DNA from 3 places in the Bariatricus sp. HCP28S3_A7 genome. Region 3 is predicted to be linked to each of the others. Evidence: predicted binding sites of a transcription regulator. Region 3 holds the regulator's gene; each other region holds the start of a gene.
What was found. Region 3 encodes HrcA, which represses chaperone genes, less so after heat shock. Its sites were predicted from a motif close to TGTTAGCACTCNNNNNNNNNGAGTGCTAACA; they were not measured.
Positions count from the first base shown of each region.

Region 1: ACTNA4_RS04815 (Hsp20/alpha crystallin family protein) is a predicted target of HrcA. The motif match lies at 1,985-2,015, and genes of this name have one in related genera.
Region 2: htpG (molecular chaperone HtpG) is a predicted target of HrcA. The motif match lies at 4,092-4,122, and genes of this name have one in related genera.

Region 1 is NZ_JBQHSG010000004.1:220,303-227,890, forward strand. It holds gene ACTNA4_RS04805 (sodium:proton antiporter) at 1-627, opposite strand, end outside; gene ACTNA4_RS04810 (Hsp20/alpha crystallin family protein) at 922-1,383, opposite strand; gene ACTNA4_RS04815 (Hsp20/alpha crystallin family protein) at 1,441-1,860, opposite strand; gene ACTNA4_RS04820 (hypothetical protein) at 2,159-2,407, opposite strand; gene ACTNA4_RS04825 (flavin reductase) at 2,655-4,445, opposite strand; gene ACTNA4_RS04830 (hypothetical protein) at 4,571-4,723, opposite strand; gene ACTNA4_RS04835 (glycosyl hydrolase 2 galactose-binding domain-containing protein) at 4,792-5,994, opposite strand; gene ACTNA4_RS04840 (alpha-galactosidase) at 6,081-7,588, opposite strand, start outside.
Region 2 is NZ_JBQHSG010000010.1:38,190-45,777, forward strand. It holds gene ACTNA4_RS08690 (ABC transporter ATP-binding protein) at 1-418, shown strand, start outside; gene ACTNA4_RS08695 (FtsX-like permease family protein) at 458-4,057, shown strand; gene htpG (molecular chaperone HtpG) at 4,208-6,271, shown strand; gene ACTNA4_RS08705 (DUF5721 family protein) at 6,341-6,844, opposite strand; gene rluF (23S rRNA pseudouridine(2604) synthase RluF) at 7,036-7,588, shown strand, end outside.
Region 3 is NZ_JBQHSG010000011.1:26,602-34,189, reverse strand. It holds gene ACTNA4_RS09125 (DNA internalization-related competence protein ComEC/Rec2) at 1-374, shown strand, start outside; gene holA (DNA polymerase III subunit delta) at 371-1,366, shown strand; gene lepA (translation elongation factor 4) at 1,417-3,231, shown strand; gene hemW (radical SAM family heme chaperone HemW) at 3,233-4,447, shown strand; gene hrcA (heat-inducible transcriptional repressor HrcA) at 4,610-5,653, shown strand; gene grpE (nucleotide exchange factor GrpE) at 5,680-6,372, shown strand; gene dnaK (molecular chaperone DnaK) at 6,483-7,588, shown strand, end outside.

The DNA of each region.
Region 1 (7,588 bases), on a different contig from region 3:
ATAAAATACTGTTAATAATACTACCATATTAAAGAGTAAAATCGGGAACAGATGCAGGCTCCAAAAAAACGGCACTCCTCTGGAAAATCCCATCAAAAGCGGCGGATCTCCCACCGGTGTCAGACACCCTCCGATATTGGACACCAGGAAAATGAAAAACACCATGATATGTGCTCTCTTCTTACGCCACGAGTTCATCTTTATGACCGGGCGCACCATCAGCATACTTGCTCCCGTCGTTCCGATCAGACTTGACAAAACGGTTCCAAGTGTAAGTAATATCACATTCACTCTGGGCGAACCTGCAAGGTCTCCTTCCATCGTAATATTACCAGCCACACAGAAAAGTCCGAACAAAAGCACAATAAATGTTAAATAATCCCCGATGATACATTCCAGAACTGTTTCTGCGGCAGTCCCCATCCCATATACAACCGCATAAGGTATCACAAAAAGAACAGACCACAAAATCACGGCCCACGGCTGATGTTTCTCCCACCACGCCGGTTTGATCAGTGGCATAACTGCAATACAAAGAAGAAGTCCGGCAAACGGAACACACATCCAAAGCGGCGGAACGATTGCATCTGCCTTTTTTACAGCATGATCCGCTGCCAATACCGCCATTGGACTTGCTAGGTTGACTAAAATAAGAGTAAACAAAGTAGTCATAAAATAATATCGTTTTTTCAAGCTAACACCCTCCCTGACTCATTTTCTCAAAGTATTCTCATACAATGACCGCCCTTTGGGGCACTCCTAATATAGCACACGAAGAGTAAATAATACATCGTCAGATTCACTAATTTTTTCCATTTATCGGTTTTTATAAACAGCTAAATGCTCAGAAAAAGCACGCTGCCGACGGTAAAGTCTGCAGCGTGCTCCTTTATTTCACTGATATAAGAGAGTCCTAAAAAATTATCCTTCAATCGTGATATACTTTTTCGTCTCTACTACGGGCTTTGCTTCCTTTTTCGGAATCTCCAGTTTCAAAATGCCATGCTTAAATTCTCCTTTAATATCTTCCTCCGTCAGATCTTCACCTACATAGAAGCTTCTTTGGCAAGCTCCGGAGAAACGTTCCTGACGGATGTATTTTCCGGTCGCTTTATCCTTCTCATTCTCCTCCTGCATCTTCGCAGCATTGATCGTAAGGTATCCATCTTCCAGCGATACCTTTACTTCATCTTTCTTAAAGCCCGGAAGCTCCACTTCAATCGTATATCCTGTATCATGCTCTCTGATATCCGTTTTCATGATATTTTTAGCGCCACGCCCATAGGCTTTCTTTTCCATTCTCTTTACATCTTTGTCATTATAAAACGGGAAACTCCAAAAATCATCAAAAAAGTCATTTCCAAAAATACTCGGTGTCATCATAAGTCATTCCTCCATTCAATTCAAATCAATTAATATACTATTGTTATCTGTTATCCATTATCCTTCAATCGAAATAAACCTTTTTGTCTCAACGGCAGGTTTGGCTTCTTTCTTCGGGATTATCATCTTCAGTGTTCCGTCTTCGAATTTTGCTTTGATATCTTCTTCCGTCACATCATCTCCTACAAAGAAACTTCTGCTTCCGGTTCCTGAATATCTTTCCCTGCGGATGTAATGTCCTTTCTCATCTTTGTCATCTCTCTTCGCATTTACCGAAGCATGAATGGTAAGGTAACCATCTTTCAGTTCTGCCTGTACATCTTCTTTCTTCGCACCCGGGATATTCATCGTAATCTCATATGCGCCATCCTTATCCTGGATATCTGTACTCATCAAATCCGTTGCCCCGTAACTTCCGAATGGATCCTCAAAAAAGTTATCAAATACATCGTTTCTAAAAATACTAGGCATTAACATAAAGCATCGCTCCTTCTTAAAATATATATGTATGTTATATTGTTTGTAGATTTGAACTTCGAGATTCAGTTTCTGTTCTTTTATTTTTCCTCTTCCCTTGTTCTAGTTGTAATATAACACTTATTGTTAGCACTGTCAATAGGTGAGTGCTAATTTTTTTAAATTTTTTTCTCTCCTCAGAATCAAAAACAGCCATTGCAGGAATTGAAATACAGCGTCCAATATTCTGCAATGACTGTTTCTATTCTTTATTTTCTAATTATCTTTTCTTCTAAATTCAGAACTCGCTTATAACTCCTTATAGTGAAAATTCTTCCAATAATTTCTTCTGATACTCCGGATCATTTGCTGCTTTTATGATATCTACCGTCCGATTCTGCTCTTCAAGAAGAATATTCAACTGATTAATCTGCTGCCTTCCAATCGCTTCGCCCTTTATCATTCCAGCGGCTTCGCCATCCTCATACCCCTCCGCGCGGGTCTGGCGCATATTCATCAATTCTTCATTGTGTCCCGTACAGATTCGCATTTTTCGTAATGTTCGCATAAATATCTGCAAGCATTGAGATTTCTAAAAAATTCTGATGTATGAGATAAAATCAGACACTTTTCGCTTAGACAAATAGAACTAAATGCTTTGTCTGTATTCTAACATAAGGAAATACGAAATACAATTCCTTACTGTTCTAAATCAACATAAAAGATGCCCCAAAACACCGTTCAGTTTCGGCATTTCAGGGCATCTTCTGATTCAATATTCTTATTGCGTGTTACGCACAACCACACATCTTCCTCTACGCAATCGGCTCAAAATCCGCCACTCCATGCTTGCACAGCGGGCAGATAAAGTCTTCCGGCAGTTCATCGCCTTCATAGATATAACCGCAGATCTTGCAGACAAATCCTTTCTTTCCTTCAGTCTGTGGTTTCGGTTTTACATAATTCTGATAGTAAGTATAGGTCATCGTTTCCACATTAGAGATCACACGGGATTCTGTAATACTGCAGATGAACATTCCATGTGTATCCAGATCTATATACTGTTCTACCTTTAACGACATGAAGGAATTAATGTATTTCGGCAGGAATACCAGTCCATTATCAGAGCGAAGTGTTTCAACGCCTTCGAATTTATCAACCGTTCTTCCGCTCTGGAAACCATATCTCTCAAATACACGGAACGGCGCTTCCGTAGACAGGCAGTTCAGATTCATGATTCCTGTCTGTTTGATCACATGATGAGAATAATTTGCCTTATTGATCGTTACAGCGACCCGGTTCGGAGTATTCGTAACCTGAGATACCGTATTTACGATCAGACCATTATCCTTCTTTCCATCGTTGGATGTAATCACATACAACCCGTATCCGATGTTGAAAAGTGCAGACAGATCATTTTTATTCGCTGTATCTGCATTTTGTGCAATATAGTCTGCACAAAGCTCATCAGCCAGTTTTTCAAGTTGCTCACTGCTCTCTTCATTCAGTGCTGACATGATACGTACTGTATTCTCTGTATAGGTCAGATTTTTACTCTTTTCCAGCATGCCTTTCATAACCTTTGTAGCCATCGGAGCCCAGGAGCCGTTTTCGATAAATGCCACCGTTCTCTTCTGATAATTGCGTTCGGTCAGATGATTGATAAATTCGCGCATGAACGGGAAAATGTCTGCGTTATAAGTCGTAGTGGCAAGTACCAGCTTGTTGTAGCGGAATGCATCTTCCACAGCTTCAGCCATATCCGTACGTGCAAGGTCATGCAGTTCTACTTTCGGGCAGCCTTTTGCACGGAGTTTATCTGCCAGTGCATTGACGGCTTTCTTTGTATTGCCATATACGGAAGTATAAGCGATCACAATTCCTTCTGATTCTGCTTCGTAAGAAGACCATGTGTTGTAAAGTCCAAGGTAATATCCCAGATTTTCTTTCAAAATCGGTCCGTGCAGCGGACAGATCGTCTGAATATCCAGTCCTGCTGCTTTCTTCAGCAGATTTTGTACCTGAGCGCCGTATTTTCCTACGATTCCGATATAATAACGACGAGCTTCGCATGCCCAGTCCTCTTCTACATCCAGAGCGCCGAATTTACCGAATCCGTCTGCAGAGAACAGCACTTTGTCACAGGTATCATATGTCACCATAACTTCCGGCCAGTGAACCATTGGTGCAGCGACAAATGCCAGGGTATGCTTTCCGAGTTCCAGCGTATCCCCTTCTTTGATCACGATCTGTCTGTCTGTGAAATCAGTTCCAAAAAACTGTTTCATCATTGCAAAAGCTTTCACACTGGACACGATCTTTGTATCTTTGTAGATATCCATGAAATTCGCAATATTTGCGGAATGATCCGGTTCCATATGCTGAATGATCAGATAATCCGGCTGGCGGTCTCCCAGTAAAGCACCGATCTGATCCAGCCATTCATGCTGAAATCTTGCATCTACGGTATCCATAACGGCTACTTTTTCATCCACAATAACATAGGAATTGTATGCCATGCCGTTCGGAACATCATACTGACCTTCAAACAGGTCAATTTCATGATCATTGACACCTACATATTTAATGTCGTTTGTAATCTCCATTTGCATTCTCTCCTTTTCGCTGATTTGCTATAAGGTATTGTATCAAATCATAAGTGTAATGACTAGTCCTATGCCATATTATGTTGAATTTTTTTGAATACACACGGTGCTTCCTTCTAAGGATTCTATTTCCTTTTTGCTCTGTGCTGCCACATATGCCACAGCATACCAATCAGAAAAAGAACTGCTGCCAGTTTATGTACGATTTTTACGAACATCGCTCCTTGAAGCGGATGCAGAATTATCCCTGTCACGACTAACAAAATAAATTTCTGCATTAATCTTAGATCGTTTCATTCTGTTCTCCTTTCGGCACGGTCAAGCACCTGTTTCTATGTTACATCCACTATTTGATGTCAAACGCATTTAAGATTGTAAGCGTTTCAAAGTCAGAAGGCTGAATCTGGATTGTCTCCCCATCCTTTGTAATATCCACTTTCTTAATCTCGATTACTTTTTCTTCGCCTTTTGAAATGTCAAAACAGTTATCGCTCGCGACAAAATCAAACTTCTCCGCTTCCAGTACAACATATTTGGCATAGTTCTCCGTACGGAATCTGAGAATATAACTGTCTTCGTTTTCTTCAACCGTATAGGTAAGACCAGGATCTGCAAATTCAAAGTGCTTCGGTCTGCAGAACAATAAGGTGCCGCGGCTCGTCTCATTTTCTCCTTCATATAAGATATACTCCAGATACTGCGAACGGAATGTGGCTTTATTCTTCAGCACTTCTGTGAAATCAGCCTCCACACACGGATACAGTTGTAGTTCGCTTTCACGCACTGTTCGATCAGTTTTCTGGATCGTGTAGGAATCTTTTGTTTTGATTCCACAATATTTTTGTTCGATGCAGTTTCCTTCCGGCGATACAATACTGATTTCAAGCTCTGTTTCTTTTCCATTTGCAAGTCTTTCAAATGCAACATCAAACTGAACTTCCACATTGCCTTCATGATGGTGCTGACGAACATAGACATCCTCAAATTTCGCCAGATTATATGCAACAATGCTGACCGGTCTCCATATCCCCATATCAGGCAGTTTCGGGCCCCAGTCCCAGCCATAGGTACAATGTGCTTTTCGAACAAGACTGAAACCATCTACTGTATCAGAAGTCGTATAATATGGTTCTTTTCTGTGCTGTTCCAATGCATATTCAATGTTTGAATGAAATAAGATGCGGATGGAATTCTCCCCTTCCTTCAAAATATCTTTCACATCAAACTCATAGGTACGATTCATATCATTTACAAAAGCGAGATGCTGATCATTCAGATAAATGTCAGCCGCCGTGTCAAGTCCCTCGAAACGAAGCAGAACCTTGTCACTGGATATTACTTTATTTGAAACGGAAAATGTATTGGTAAACTCATAATCTTTTTTTAATACATCGTAGGTTTTCCACTCATTTTCACCATAATACGGATCTTCAATCTCTCCATTTTCATACAATGTGTTAGCAACAGTAGCCGGCACATCGGAATAAAAACATTTTGCATCATCCGTGCAGCAGATACACCAATTTTCATTTAAGTTAATTTTTTCCATTATAGCCCCATTCTACGAAAGCGCTGTACACCGGCTCCCCAAAGCCACTGCGCAGCGCTCCCCTTTTCATCTTCGATACTTTTTATTTATTCTTCCACTTTCTTCAGATAAAAGAGCCGTGAAAAATAATCTCCCTGCTGCTCCCTTGCAAGCATTGGAATTCCTGCAGAACAATCCGATACACTAAGGCCCGCGTACATCAATTCATCTCCATAATGCACTCCGCAATCCATATGTGCACCAAAGCATTCCTGAACAGAATATTTTGCAGTTTCTTCCAGCTCTTTCAGATAGATTCTTTCGAATTTTCCCTGTGCCGGTTCCAACAGTCTGAAATAAGCCATCAGCACTTCATCTTTCTTCTCAGAAGCAACCTGCCAAGCTGAATTATTTCCTTCAAACGGACTCTCAAGGCGTGTAAATACTCCTTGCTGAATCAGCTTTCTGTGCTCTTTCATAAAGGAAATCTGTTCTTGCATCTTTTCAATCTCATCTTCCGGAAGCTTTGTGATATCCAGTTCGTAGCCAAACGTTCCAAAGAATGCCACATTTGCTCTCGTCTCAAGCGGTGTGTCGCGGAATACCTGATGATTCGGAGCCGCAGACACATGGCTGCCTATGCTGCTGATTGGGTATACATAGGAAGTTCCATACTGTATTTTAATTCGATCTATCGCATCGGTGTTGTCTGATGTCCACGCCTGCGGAGCGTAATACAACATACCCGGGTCAAATCTGGCTCCGCCGCTTGCACAGGATTCAAACAAAATCTCAGGGAACTCTCCGGTCAGTCGTTCATACAAGTCATAAACTCCAAGTATATATTTATGTCTTACTTTTCCCTGCCAACTTCTTCCGTTTCCATTAGAAAATACTTCGGAAAATGCTCGGTTCATATCCCATTTCACATAGGAAACCGGAGCGTCTTTCAGAATCGCTCTCATCTGCGCATGAATGTGATCCACCACTTCTTTTTTTGAGAAGTCAAGCACATACTGATTTCTGCTGTGGCAGTATTGTCTTCTTGTGTCTGCAAGCAGCCAGTCCGGATGCTCACGGTATAAGTCACTGTCCTTGTTCGTCATCTCCGGTTCAAACCAGAGTCCGAACTTCATGCCCATTTCTTCAATCTTTTTTGCAAGCCCTGTTATACCATTCGGAAGCTTTTCAAGGTTCGGATACCAATCCCCAAGAGAGCAGTTATCCCAGTTTCTCTTTCCAAACCATCCGTCATCCAGGACGAATAATTCCACACCGATATCTTTTGCTTTTTTTGCAATATCCAGGATTTTCTCTTCGTTAAAGTCAAAATACGTAGCTTCCCAGTTATTAATTAAAATCGGTCTTTCCTTATCACGCCATGTGCCGCGCGCAAGTCTCGTCCGGTATAATTCATGATAGACCTGACTCATTCCGTTCATACCATTCTCAGAATAAACCATGACCATCTCCGGAGTCTGAAAGCTTTCCCCCTGTTTCAGTTCCCACCGGAATTCATTCGGATGGATTCCGAGTACCACACGTGTCACATCAAAATTATCGACCTCTACCTGTGCCAGGAAATCCCCACTATATACAAGACTGAAACCTAAAA
Region 2 (7,588 bases), on a different contig from region 3:
TCTGATTCCAAACCTGACTGCACTTGAGAATGTAGAGCTGGCTTTACAGATCTGTAAGAATCCTCTTGATGCGGCAACGGTGCTTCAGGATGTGGGATTGGGAGACCGCTTAAACAATTTCCCGGCTCAGTTATCCGGAGGAGAACAACAGAGAGTTTCGATCGCGAGAGCACTTGCGAAGAATCCGAAACTTCTGCTTTGTGATGAGCCGACAGGGGCTTTGGATTATAATACAGGAAAAGCAATTCTGAAGCTTCTGCAGGACACCTGCCGCGAACGGGGAATGACGGTGATCCTGATCACGCACAATTCGGCGATCACACCGATGGCAGATCGGGTTATTAAAATGAAAAACGGAAAGGTAGATTCGATGACCGAGAATCCAAACCCGGTATCGGTAGAAACGATAGAATGGTAGAGTAGAATGAAAAAGAATATATTACGCAAAGATTTTTTCATGGAAATCAGGAAATCGAGGGGGCGTTTTATTTCAATATTTTTCATTGTTGCACTTGGAGTTGCATTTTATTCCGGTATACGTTCATCGCAGCCCAGTATGCTGATTTCCGGAGATGCCTATTTTGATAGAGAAGAACTGATGGACATCAAGGTTATAGGTACGATGGGATTGACGGACGAGGATATTCAGGCGATTTCAGAAGTAAAAGGAATTGCGGAGGCGGAAGGAAGCTACAGTAAGGATGTCCTGTGCCCGACAGGAGAGAATGAGAAGGTCGTACATGTTATGGCGGCACAGGAGAATTTCAACACTGTTCAGGTTGTGGAAGGAAGAATGCCTGAAAAGGAAGGGGAATGTCTTCTGGATGAGGATTTTGTCGCGTATGGAGATTATCAGGTAGGCGATCGAATTACATTTCGCTCCGGAGATGATTCGGAACTTTCGGAATCCCTGACGTGTGATACATTTACGATTGTAGGGATTGGGAACAGTCCGCTTTACATATCATTCGGCAGGGGAAACAGTCTAATCGGAAACGGTGAGGTCAGCGGGTTTGTAGTAGTTGACAAGTCGTCGTTCAATCTGGATGTATATACAGAAGCTTATGTGCGGGTGAGCGATGCGGAGGATGCAGTGGCGTTTACGAAGGAATATGAAGATCTCACGGATGCCGCAAAAGCTGCAATCGAAGAAATTGAAGAAGAGCGCTGTAAGGCACGGCGTGAGGAAGTCCTGGAAGAAGCAAATTCAGAGATTGCAGATGCCGAGAAAGAGTTGGATGACAAATCGGAAGAACTGGATGCGGCAAAGCAGGAACTGGAGGATGCTCGCAGTACAGCCGCGAAGAAGCTGGCTGATGCAAAAAAGGAGCTGGAGGACGGCGAGGCACTTCTTACGCAGTCACGAAAGCAGATCGAAGTCGGTAAGAAACAAATCGAAGATGCGAAATCCGAACTGAATCGTCAGCAGAGTACCTTAGATGAGGCAAAGAAGGAATATGAGAGCGGATATGCAGAATTTTCCGAAAAGGAGAAGGAATTAGACGAAGCGGAAGCGGAGTATCAGAAAAACTATGATCAGTATATGCCGCTGATCACTTCCGGGAAGGAAGAGATCGCCAATGGAAAAGAGCAGATTGAAGCCGGACGTGAGCAGATCGAAGAAGGAATCCTGCAGATTGATACCGGTATCGAACAGCTTCAGCAGGCAGCAGATGGTCTGGAGCAGATCGACTCGGCACTTGAAACATTGGATAAGCTGGTACAGATTGGGCAAAGCCTTTATGAAAAGATTTCTGCGGTTCCTGAGGAGGAACGTTCAGAACTGCAGAACAAACTCGTAGAGATTTACGAGGGAATGCTGGAGAAGAAAGAGGCACTGGAAGAACAGAAGAATGAAATTCTTGTTCAGCTGCAGGTGGCCGGAGTAGAAAATGAGGAGCAGATTCCTGCAAAAATAGAGGAGCTGCAGCAGCATAGAGAGGAACTGATCCAGAAACGAAGTGAGCTGGATGCGACCGAGAAGGAACTCCTGGAAAAAGAGGAAGAACTTCTGAAGCAGGAGCAACAGCTTATTGAAGCTGGGCAGGCTCTGGAATCGGGGAAAAAGCAGCTCGAGGATGGAAGAAAAGAACTGTTAGATGCAAAGCAGCAGATCGAAGACGGGCAGAGACAGCTGGATGCCGCATGGACACTGATCCGTGAAAAAGAGGAAAGCCTTAATCAGGGAAAAAAAGAAATTGTTTCGGCTGAGAAAGAACTGTCCGAAGGAAAATCCGAGTACGCCAAAGCGGCAGCGGATGCCGTGCAGCAGATTGAAGACGGTGAAAATCAGATCCGTGAAGGCGAAGAAAAATTGATTGAGGCGAAGCAGCAGATTGCGGATGCAAAAGCTGAGATTGCGAAGGTGGAAGAGCCGAAATGGTACATTCAGAACCGGAGTGAAGCAATGGCTGAATATGACGGCTATGGAGAAAATGCGGATCGTATGCGCTCGATCGGAGAGGTTTTCCCATTCTTGTTCTTCCTGGTCGCTGCGTTGATTAGCTTGACAACGATGACCAGGATGGTGGAGGAACAGCGTATCCAGATCGGCACGATGAAAGCACTCGGATACGGGAAATTGGCCATAGCTAAAAAGTATATTTTCTATGCACTTTCCGCGACACTTGGCGGAAGTATCGTGGGCGTCCTGATCGGTGAGAAGGTATTCCCACTGGTTATCATTTATGCATATAAGATCCTGTATAAACATTTGCCGGATATTCTGCTCCCCTATCATTTGAGCTACGCGGTTCAGGCGACAGGAATTGCTGTGATCTGTACGCTTGCGGCGACGATCGGTTCCTGCTATAAGGAACTCGCATCTCATCCGGCTGCGCTCATGAGACCGCCGGCACCGAAACAGGGCAAACGGATCCTTCTGGAAAGAATCGGATGGTTCTGGAGAAGACTTAGTTTTACATGGAAATCATCGATCAGAAATCTGATCCGCTATAAGAAACGGTTCTTTATGACCATTTTCGGTATCGGAGGATGTATGGCACTTCTTCTGGTCGGCTTTGGCCTTAAGGATTGCATTTACGAGATCGTAGACCTTCAATATGAAAAGATACAGTTTTATGATGCGACTGCATATATGAATGATACGATCGATAAAGAAGAAAAGAATCAGATCCTTGACGAATTGGAAGCAGATTCGGCGCTGGATGATTTTACACAGGTGAGGATGCAGAAACTGAAAGTGAAATCGGAAAGCGATGAATCAAGCGTGTATCTTGTGGTACCGGAAAGTGAAGAAGAACTGAAAAGCTTTCTCAGCTTCCACAGCAGAACCAGTGATGAAACATATACACTTGCCGAAGATAAAGTGATTCTTACCGAAAAGATGTCTCAGATCCTTGCGGTGAATGTGGGAGATACCATCACGATCAAAGATGACGACAAAGGAGAACGTGAAGTTGTGATCGGCGCTATATGTGAGAACTATATGGGACATTATCTCTATTTGAGCAATGATACCTATGAAGAGCTTTATGGGGCACCGCCGAAATATAATAGCATCCTTCTTCGTATGAAGGACGGACAGGAAGACTCGATCGAGGAAACGGGCAGGACGCTGCTGGAATTTGATGATGTGTTAAATGTGAGTTACAGCAAGAGCATCGAAAGCAGGCTGGATGATATGCTTCGAAGTCTGAATCTGGTCATCATTGTGTTGATCGTTTCTGCGGGAATGCTTGCGTTTGTGGTGCTGTATAATCTGAATAATATCAATATCACAGAGCGAAGGCGTGAACTGGCTACACTGAAAGTTTTGGGATTTTATGATATCGAAGTCGCATCTTATGTATACAGAGAGAATGTGATGCTGACCTTCTTGGGAGCATTGGTGGGAATGGGACTTGGAAATCTCATGCACAGATTTGTGATCGTAACCGTTGAAGTCAATGAAGCGATGTTCGGAAGAGAAATTCACCCAATCAGCTATCTGTACAGCTTCCTGTTTACCGTGGCATTCTCTATGTTCGTGAACTGGATCATGTTCTACAAACTGAAAAAGATTGATATGGTGGAATCTTTGAAGAGCGTAGAATAGAAAGTTTAGAAAAAGTTTATATTTTTCACAAAATTATTAGCACTCATTCAAAATGAGTGCTAATTTTCTATTGACATTTGGATTTTAGGGTATTAAGATATCTGATAGATGTGAAAAAGAAAAAAATATTTAACATAAGGAGTGGTACAAATGGCAGCAAAAAAAGGCAGTCTTTCAATTAGCAGCGAAAATATTTTCCCGATCATTAAGAAATGGGTGTATTCCGATCATGATATTTTCGCACGTGAACTTGTTTCCAACGGATGTGATGCGATTACTAAACTGAAAAAACTGGATATGATGGGCGAATATGAAATGCCGGAAGATTATAAAGCAAAGATCCAGGTTATCGTAAATCCGGAAGAGAAAACATTGAAATTCATCGATAACGGACTTGGTATGACCGCGGATGAGGTGGAAGAGTATATCACACAGATCGCTTTCTCCGGCGCAACGCAGTTCCTTGAAAAGTATAAGGACAAGACGACAGAGGATGACATGATCGGTCACTTTGGCCTTGGATTCTATTCCGCATTCATGGTTGCGGACGAAGTACAAATCGATACACTTTCTTATAAAGAAGGCGCAGTACCGGTACACTGGGTAAGTGATGGCGGAACAGAGTATGAGATGGAAGACGGCAATAAAGAGGGAGTTGGAACGGAGATTACCTTATTGCTTAATGAAGACAGCCTTCAGTTTGCCAATGAATACCGTATGCGTGAAGTGCTGGAGAAATATTGCTCCTTCATGCCGGTAGAGATCTATCTTTCAAAAGAAAATGCAGAGACAGAATATGAGACGATTCCGGAAGAAGAACTTCTGGATACCGATGAGGTCGTTGAACATATCCATGAAGATGCAAAGATGGAAGAAAAAGAAAATGAGAACGGCGAAAAAGAAATGGTAGAAGTTTCACCGGCAAAGGATAAAGTTAAGATTGTGAAGCGTCCGGTTCCGATAAATGATACACAGCCGCTCTGGACCAAACATCCGAATGAATGCACGAAAGATGATTATATCGAATTCTACCGCAAAGTATTTATGGATTACAAGGAGCCTCTGTTCTGGATCCATCTGAACATGGACTATCCGTTTAATCTGAAAGGTATTCTGTACTTCCCGAAGATCAATACAGAATATGATTCCATCGAAGGAACCATCAAACTGTATAACAACCAGGTATTTATCGCAGACAATATCAAGGAAGTGATTCCGGAATTCCTGATGGTATTAAAGGGCGTGATCGATTGCCCGGATCTTCCGCTGAACGTATCAAGAAGTGCACTGCAGAATGATGGATTTGTACAGAAGATCGCAGAATACATTTCCAAGAAAGTGGCAGACAAATTGTCCGGAATGTGCAAGACTGATAAGGAAACTTATGAAAAATACTGGGATGATATCAGTCCGTTCATCAAATTCGGCTGCCTGAAGGATGAGAAATTCTGTGATAAGATGAAAGATTACATCCTCTTCAAGAATCTGGATCACAACTATCTGACACTCAAAGAATGTATTGAGAAGAACGGCGGCACGATTGTAGAGCCGAATGAGAATAAAGAAGATGAGAACGAGGATGCAAACACCGTTACAGAGGATATGAAGACAACCATCTACTATGTAACGGATGAACAGCAGCAGAGCCAGTATATCAACATGTTCAAGAAAGAAGGACTGGATGCAGTGATTCTGTCCCACAACATTGATTCTCCGTTCATCACACAGCTGGAGCAGAGAAATGAGCATGTGCGGTTCCAGAGAATCGATGCAGAACTGACCGATCATTTCAAAGAAGAAGTGGCAGAAGACGAAAAGGATGCATTTAAGGAAAAAACGGACAGCCTGATGGAAATCTTCCGGAAAGCGCTTGGAAAAGATAAACTGAATGTGAAAGTGGAAAAGATGAAAGATGAAAATGTCGCTTCCATGATCACCCTTTCTGAGCAGTCACGCCGTATGCAGGAAATGATGAAGATGTATGGCATGGCAGGAATGGATCCGTCCATGTTCGGAGATGATTCTACATTGATCCTGAATGCAAATCATCCGCTGGTTCAGTATGTGGTGGATCATAAAGACGGTGAAAATACAGAACTGTTCTGCAAACAGCTTTACGATCTGGCGATGATTGCGCATAAACCACTGAATCCGGAGGAAATGACGGAATTTGTAAAACGAAGCAATGAGATAATGTTAATGCTTACAAAATAGAATACTGCAGATCATAAAAACGGGGGTCTCCTGATGTGCGATGTCATTTAGGGACCCCTTTCTTATGTGTTAAGACAAGATTTCAAAGGGGATATCCTGTTTTGTAAAGATACGCTGGACCATTTTGTCCCAGGCCTGCTCCAGCGATTTGTCCATCGTGAACAGCTTCATAGAGGTGCCTGTCGTACAGGTAAGGGATGTGCCGTTGAATTTGAAATTGAGATACAGTCCCTGTACATCAGCCGGGGAAAAAGGAAGCTCTTCCCGCTCAAGAAGATGGGCGATATTCGGTGAAGAAAGCGATAATACAAGCTTGAAGCCAAGCGGAGTTCGCTTCCCTTTGATCAAGGAAAAACAAAATTCCCTTACTTCTTTCCAGAGCGCAAAATTCCGTTCGATCTGAACAGGTTCGTCGGTTATGTCCTGATGGAAAAAATCTTTTTTCAGATGTCCGTCAAACTGAAATGTACAGAATGTGACGATCTCACCCTCAATGAAGAGAAACGAATCGAAACCGGAATGCAGAAGCAGTCCATTCATGCATTTTTTAGTGTCAAGTGAAAAGATCAGCATGAAATACCTCCTGAAATGTGTAATGATATCATTATGTATAGCTAAGTATAGCATACCGGAATGGGAAATGCATCAATTGACTTTTCTTAATAAAGACAGTACAATGAGAATGCTAAGGTTTCGGGAGCACGAAAGGTACACCGATCCGTAAGTATTTGTATGACCTCCTGGGTCAGAAAATGGGGTTAAAAGTGACAAATAAGATTGAACAGCAATTTAAGAACAGGGAAAATGCAGGTGCTGTGCGCCTGAATAAATACTTGAGTGAATCCGGCGTATGTTCCAGAAGAGAAGCGGACAAGCTGATAGAACAGGGGCGTGTGACCGTAGACGGGAAAAGAGCGGTTCCGGGTACGAAGGTGATGCAGGGACAGGAAGTGAGAATCGGGAAGAAGGTCATCTCCCGTCAGGAAGAAATGGTCGTTCTGGCCGTCAATAAGCCGCGAGGCATCGTATGCACGGAGGAGCGAAGAGAGAGAGACAGTATCGTCCGTTTTTTGAACTATCCCATCCGAATCACCTACGTCGGAAGATTGGATAAGGATTCGGAGGGTCTGCTCCTGATGACCAATAACGGCGATATCATCAATAAGATGATGCGTGCGGGAAATCATCATGAAAAGGAATATAAGGTTACGGTGAATAAGCCGGTGACGGAGGAGTTTTTGAGAAAGATGGCCTCTGGAGTCCCGATCCTGGATACGGTGACAAGACCTTGCGTGGTGGACAAGATTGGAAAGTATA
Region 3 (7,588 bases):
AAGCCTCCATGGTCCTTGCCCTTCGCTATCGCAGATTTGATATGCTATTTACCGGTGATCTGGAAAATGACGCAGAAGATACGGTGTCGGCAAGGATTGGGGAACTTCAGGAGCAAAAAAAGCTTTCGGACAGATTCGAAGTGCTGAAAGTCGGGCATCACGGATCGAGAAATGCGACATCGGAAAGACTTCTTGAAATAACAAGGCCGGATGCTGCCTGGGTGTCGGCCGGAGAGAAGAACCGCTATGGGCATCCTCACGAAGAAGTGCTGGAAAGACTTGCAAATTGGGGCGTCAGCTTATATAATACGAAAGACGGACATGCAGTGAAATTATGTACAGACGGGGAGAAATATAGTATACTGAGACCATGAAGAGTTTGAATGAAGATTTAAAAACCGGACAATTTAAACAGATCTATCTCCTATACGGGGAGGAGGCTTATCTGAAAAAACAGTACAGGGATCGTTTTGTAAAAGCGATGGTCTCCGAAGGAGATACCATGAATTATGCGTATTATGAAGGGAAAAACACGAATCCCCGGGAGGTGATCGACCTTGCCGAAACGATGCCGTTTTTTGCCGAGCGAAGGCTGATCGTGATGGAAAATACCGGGTTCTTCAAGAGCTCGGTGCCGGAACTGGCAGAGTATCTGAAAGAGATTCCTCAGACTTCGTTTCTGATCTTTGTCGAGGAGGAGATCGATAAGAGAAGCAAGCTGTACAAGGCAGTAAAGGACAGAGGAAGGATCGTAGAATTGAAACGCCAGGATGAGAAGACTCTGGTGCGCTGGATTCTCGGTATGGTAAAAAAAGAGAATCAGAATATGACGGAATCTGCCGCCAGATATTTTCTGGGCAAGGTGGGCAATGACATGGAGAACATCCAGAAAGAGTTGGAAAAGCTGTTCTGCTATTGTTTGAATCATACGGAGATCACGGTGGCGGACATAGATGCGATCTGTACGACCCAGATCACGAACCATATCTTCGACATGGTGGATGCGGTGGCGAACAAGGAACAGAAGAAAGCGCTGGATTATTACTATGATCTGCTGACGCTGAAAGAACCGCCGATGCGGATCCTGTATCTGCTGACCAGACAGTTCCGCATTCTGATGGAAATCAAGGAAATGGAAAATCAGGGAGTTCCATCCAAAGAGATGGCATCCAAAGCCGGGATCATGCCGTTCCTGGTGGGAAAATACCGGGCACAGGCACAGGCGTTTTCCGCAAAAGAGCTTCGGCAGATCGTCGAGGCGGGCGTGCAGACCGAGGAGAATGTCAAGACAGGAAGAATGGGAGATGTCCTGTCGGTCGAGCTCTTTCTGGTACAGTACAGCCGGAAAAAACCAAAGGTATCATAATATACAGACAGGATATGAGAAAGATAGGATAAGGAGACGAAAAAAGGGCTATGCATATGGATCAAAAGAAAATTCGGAATTTTTGTATAATTGCGCATATCGACCACGGGAAATCTACATTGGCAGACCGGATCATCGAGATGACCGGCCTTCTTACCAGCCGGGAAATGCAGGCACAGGTACTGGACAACATGGACCTGGAGCGGGAGAGAGGGATTACGATCAAGTCCCAGGCAGTCCGCACCGTCTACAAGGCAAAAGACGGGGAGGAATACATTTTCAATCTGATCGATACTCCGGGACATGTGGATTTTAATTATGAAGTTTCCCGTAGTCTCGCCGCGTGTGACGGTGCGATATTGGTTGTGGATGCCGCTCAGGGGGTTGAGGCACAGACGCTTGCAAATGTATATCTCGCACTGGATCATGATCTGGATGTCATGCCTGTTATCAATAAGGTGGACCTTCCGAGTGCAGAACCGGAACGTGTGATTGAAGAGATTGAGGACGTGATCGGGATTGAAGCACAGGATGCACCGAGAATCTCTGCAAAGACCGGTCTGAATGTGGAAGAAGTGCTGGAACAGATCGTGGAGAAGATCCCGGCACCGGAGGGAGATCCGGACGCCCCGCTTCAGGCACTTATCTTTGATTCCCTTTATGACCCGTATAAAGGAGTCATCGTATTTTGCAGGATTAAAGAAGGATGCATCACGAAGGGGACACCGATCAGAATGATGGCAACCGGAGCAACTGCAGATGTAGTGGAAGTTGGTTATTTCGGAGCAGGCCAGTTTATTCCTTGTGAAGAATTATCCGCCGGAATGGTAGGATACTTTACTGCCAGTCTGAAGAATGTGAAAGACACGCGTGTCGGTGATACGGTAACGAATGCGCAAAGACCTTGTGACAAGCCGCTTCCGGGTTACAAGAAAGTCAATCCGATGGTGTATTGCGGTGTGTACCCGGCGGATAGCTCCAAATATCCGGATCTGAGGGATGCACTGGAGAAACTGCAGCTCAATGATGCGGCGCTTCAGTTTGAGCCTGAGACTTCACTGGCACTAGGGTTTGGGTTCCGATGTGGTTTCCTCGGGCTTCTGCATCTGGAAATCATCCAGGAACGTCTGGAACGGGAATATAACCTGGATCTGGTGACGACAGCACCCGGAGTTATCTACAAAGTGTATAAGACAAACGGAGAGGTGATTGAACTTACCAATCCGTCCAATCTGCCGGATCCTGCGGAGATTGAATATATGGAGGAACCTGTCGTAAAAGCGGAGATCATGGTAACTTCGGAATTCATCGGAGCGATCATGGATCTGTGTCAGGAAAGACGAGGCGTGTACCAGGGAATGGAATATATCGAAGAGACAAGAGCAGTGCTTCACTACCATCTGCCTCTGAATGAAATTATCTATGATTTCTTTGATGCACTGAAATCACGTTCGCGCGGATACGCTTCTTTTGATTATGAGCTTCTTGGATATGAGCGGTCTGAACTGGTCAAGCTGGATATTCTCATTAATAAAGAAGAAGTCGATGCACTTTCCTTCATTGTATTTGCAGGAAGCGCTTATGACCGGGGAAGAAAGATGTGTGAAAAGCTGAAGGAAGAGATCCCGAGACAGCTCTTCGAGATCCCGATCCAGGCAGCGATCGGAAGCAAGATCATTGCGCGTGAGACGGTCAAAGCTCTGCGTAAAGATGTTCTTGCGAAGTGTTACGGCGGTGATATCACACGTAAGAAGAAACTTCTGGAGAAGCAGAAAGAAGGAAAGAAACGTATGCGTCAGGTGGGAAATGTAGAAATTCCGCAGAAAGCATTTATGAGTGTTCTGAAATTGGATGATAAGAAATAATATGGAAAGAAAACAAATATCAGGTGGGGCGGGCAAGCCTTTGGAACTGTACATTCATATTCCGTTCTGCCTGAAGAAATGTGCCTACTGTGATTTCCTATCAGCGCCCGCAGGCGAGAAAGAGCGGGAAGAATATGTACAGATTCTGTGTGAGGAAATCAGGACAAATGCAGGAAAAGTGGAAGAGTATCAGGTCTCTTCCATTTTCTTTGGAGGAGGGACTCCCTCTCTTCTTACCGGAGACCAGTTCCGGATGATTCTTGATACGGTTCGGGATCAATATCACATTTCTGCGGATGCGGAGATTTCTATGGAGATGAATCCCGGTACGGTTACGGATGAAAAACTGAAAGCGTATAAAGATGCCGGTGTGAACCGGCTGAGCATCGGACTACAGTCTGTCCATGATGAAGAACTGCGGATGCTTGGAAGGATACACACTTATGAAGAATTCCTTGAGGCCTATAGGAGTGCGAGGATGTGCGGATTTGACAATATCAATATTGATCTGATTTCGGCGATCCCGGGTCAGACGGCGGAGAGCTGGACCGAAACACTGAGAACAGTCGCGGCTCTGGAGCCGGAGCACATTTCTGCATACAGTCTGATCATCGAACCCGGAACTTTATTCTATGACAGGTACGGGGAAGATGCAGGACGGGAAGAAAGGGCGGAGTCGGGATGTGAGAAAAGAAAGGGTGCAAATCTGCCGTGGCCTGCGCTTCCTACGGAGGAGGAAGAACGGGAGATGTATCATCAGACAGAGCAGATCCTCGTCGGTGCGGGATATCAGCGGTATGAGATTTCCAATTATGCAAAGCCCGGATACCGATGCAGGCACAACTGCGGGTATTGGAGAAGAGTGCCGTATCTGGGGTTCGGCGTGGGTGCCGCCACATTTTTTGAAGGGGCAAGATACAGTAATCCGGAAAAGATGACGGAATACAGGGATAATTTTGAAGAAAAATTTTCCGGAGAAAAACTCAGCCTGGAAGATGAGATGGAGGAATTCATGTTTCTCGGACTGCGCATGACGGAAGGCATATCGAAAACAGAATTTGAGGAAGCCTTTGGAACCGGGATCGAAGCGGTCTACGGAAAACCGATCCGGAAACTGAAAGGTATGCATCTTATAGAAGAACATGAGGACCGTATCGCGCTTACAGAACAGGGAATCGATGTGAGCAATACGGTATTTGTGGAGTTTATGTTTTGAGAAAAGGACTGTCATATGGCAGTCCTTTTGCGATAAAAAAGTGTAACTATGAAATATTTATAAAGTGGGTTGACAAAGCGTGTTGGGAGTGATACATTAATAAGCGAAGATGATGTTAGCACTCGAATATGCCGAGTGCTAATAAAACAAAGGAGGGTGCAGATGGAGTCTATACAGGAACTTAGTGAGCGGAAAACGAAAATCCTTCATGCCATCATTAAGAATTATTTAGACACCGGAGAGCCGGTGGGATCGAGAACGATTTCCAAGTATACGGATCTGAACTTAAGCTCTGCAACGATCCGGAATGAAATGGCGGATCTGGAAGAACTGGGTTATATCATGCAGCCTCACACATCGGCGGGAAGGATTCCATCTGATAAAGGATATCGATGGTATGTAGATATGCTGATGAGCCAGAAAGAGCAGGAGGTCACAGAACTGAGGGAACAGATGCTGGAGAAGTCAGATAAGATGGATCAGCTCCTAAGGCAGGTCGCGAAAGTACTGGCAACGAACACCAATTACGCGACGATGATTTCCTCTCCGGTATATAACAGGAATAAGCTGAAGTTCATCCAGCTTTCACAGGTAGATGAGAACCAGTTGGTCGTCGTCATTGTGATGGATGGAAATATCGTAAAGAACCAGATTATTACACTGGAAGAGCCATTGGATAACGAAGCATTGCTGAAACTGAATATGCTGTTAAATACGGCACTGATCGGACTGTCGGTGGAAGAGATCAATCTCGGAATGATCGCCAGACTGAAGGAACAGGCAGGGATTCACAGTGAAGTGGTCAGTAATGTGCTGGATGCAGTGGCGAATGTGATACAGCTTGATGATGACATGGAGATTTACACCAGCGGCGCAACGAATATTTTTAAATATCCGGAGCTTAGCGATAAGCAGAGCGCTCAGGAGATTATCAGTGCTTTCGAAGAAAAGCAGCAGCTGGCAGCGCTGGTATCAAAGACGATGGCCAGCAGCGAGAATAAAGACATTCAGGTCTATATCGGAAATGAATCCAATGTGGAGAAGATGAAGGACTGCAGTGTTGTCACAGCGACCTATGAGCTTGGTGAGGGTATGCAGGGGACCATTGGAATCATTGGACCGAAGCGGATGGATTACGAACATGTAATGAAGACGTTAAAGACTCTGATGGCGGAACTGGATGAGATTTTCCACAGGGATGGTTAGAACATCCGGACTATGAAAGGAGAAAGGTGGCAGAACCGTTGGATAATCAGATGAGTAATGAAGAAATGGTAAAAGAAGCAGTGGAAGAGGCAAAGAAAGCCGCCATGGAAGCGGAAGCAGAAGAAGCTGCTGAAAAAGAAAATGATAAGGAAGAGGATTCCGAAGAAAGTCGGGAAGGTGAGAACAAAGAGGCCGGCGAAGCAGATGCGAAGGAAGAAGAAAAAACAGAAGAAACTGCGGAGCCGAAAAAATCAAAGCTTTTTGAAAAAAAGAATAAAAAAGACAAGAAGGATGAGCAGATTGCAGATCTGACAGATAAGCTTACCAGACAGATGGCAGAATTCGATAATTACAGAAAGCGGACTGAGAAAGAAAAATCAGCCATGTATGAGATCGGTGCAAAAGATATCGTGGAAAAGATTCTTCCGGTCGTTGATAATTTTGAACGCGGCCTGCAGTCTGTAGCTGAGGAAAACAAAGAAGATCCGTTTGTGCAGGGAATGGATAAGATCTACAAGCAGCTTATGACAACACTGGAAGGCATCGGTGTGAAACCGATTGAGGCGGTCGGACAGGAATTTAACCCGGATTTTCATAATGCAGTGATGCATATTGAAGATGAAGAGGCCGGAGAGAATGTCGTGGTCGAGGAATTCCAGAAAGGATATATGTATCGTGAAAGTGTTGTGAGACACAGCATGGTAAAGGTTGCTAATTAAAATAGCAGAATGAATGAAATAGTTTGTATATTTACACATGAAGATGCAGATATACTCTATATAAACAAAGTAAGTAAACAAATTTTTTAAAATATTAGGAGGTCTTCATAATGGGCAAAATCATTGGTATTGATTTAGGTACAACAAACAGTTGTGTAGCGGTTATGGAAGGTGGTCAGCCGGTTGTAATCGCAAATACAGAAGGTGCAAGAACAACACCGTCTATCGTAGCATTTACAAAAACAGGAGAACGTCTGGTAGGTGAACCTGCAAAACGTCAGGCAGTTACAAACGCAGAAAAGACAATTTCTTCTATCAAGAGAGAAATGGGAACAGACCATAAAGTTGACATTGATGGAAAGAAATATTCTCCGCAGGAAATTTCAGCTATGATTCTTCAGAAACTGAAAGCAGATGCAGAAGCATACCTTGGAGAAAAGGTTACAGAAGCAGTTATCACTGTTCCGGCATATTTCAACGATGCACAGCGTCAGGCTACCAAGGATGCCGGTAAGATCGCCGGTCTTGATGTAAAACGTATCATCAACGAGCCTACAGCGGCAGCACTTGCTTATGGTCTGGACAATGAAAAAGAACAGAAGATCATGGTTTATGACCTTGGCGGTGGTACATTCGATGTATCCGTTATTGAGATCGGTGACGGCGTTATCGAAGTATTATCTACAGCAGGTAACAACAGACTTGGCGGAGATGACTTCGATCAGAAGATCACAGACTATATGCTTGCAGATTTCAAGGCAAAAGAAGGTGTAGATCTTTCTACAGATAAGATGGCTCTTCAGAGATTGAAAGAAGCAGCTGAAAAAGCAAAGAAAGAGCTCTCGTCTGCAACAACAACTAATATTAACCTTCCGTTCATCACTGCAACAGCAGAAGGACCGAAGCATTTCGATATGAACCTGACAAGAGCTAAATTCGATGAATTAACTCATGAACTGGTTGAAAAGACAGCAGAACCGGTAAGACGTGCACTGTCTGATGCAGGTATCACAGCGTCTGACCTTGGCCAGGTACTTCTGGTAGGTGGATCTACCCGTATCCCGGCTGTACAGGAAGAAGTAAAACGTCTCACAGGCAAAGAACCGAGCAAATCTCTGAATCCGGATGAGTGTGTAGCCCTTGGTGCATCCGTTCAGGGCGGTAAACTGGCTGGAGATGCCGGCGCAGGCGACATCCTTCTTCTGGATGTAACTCC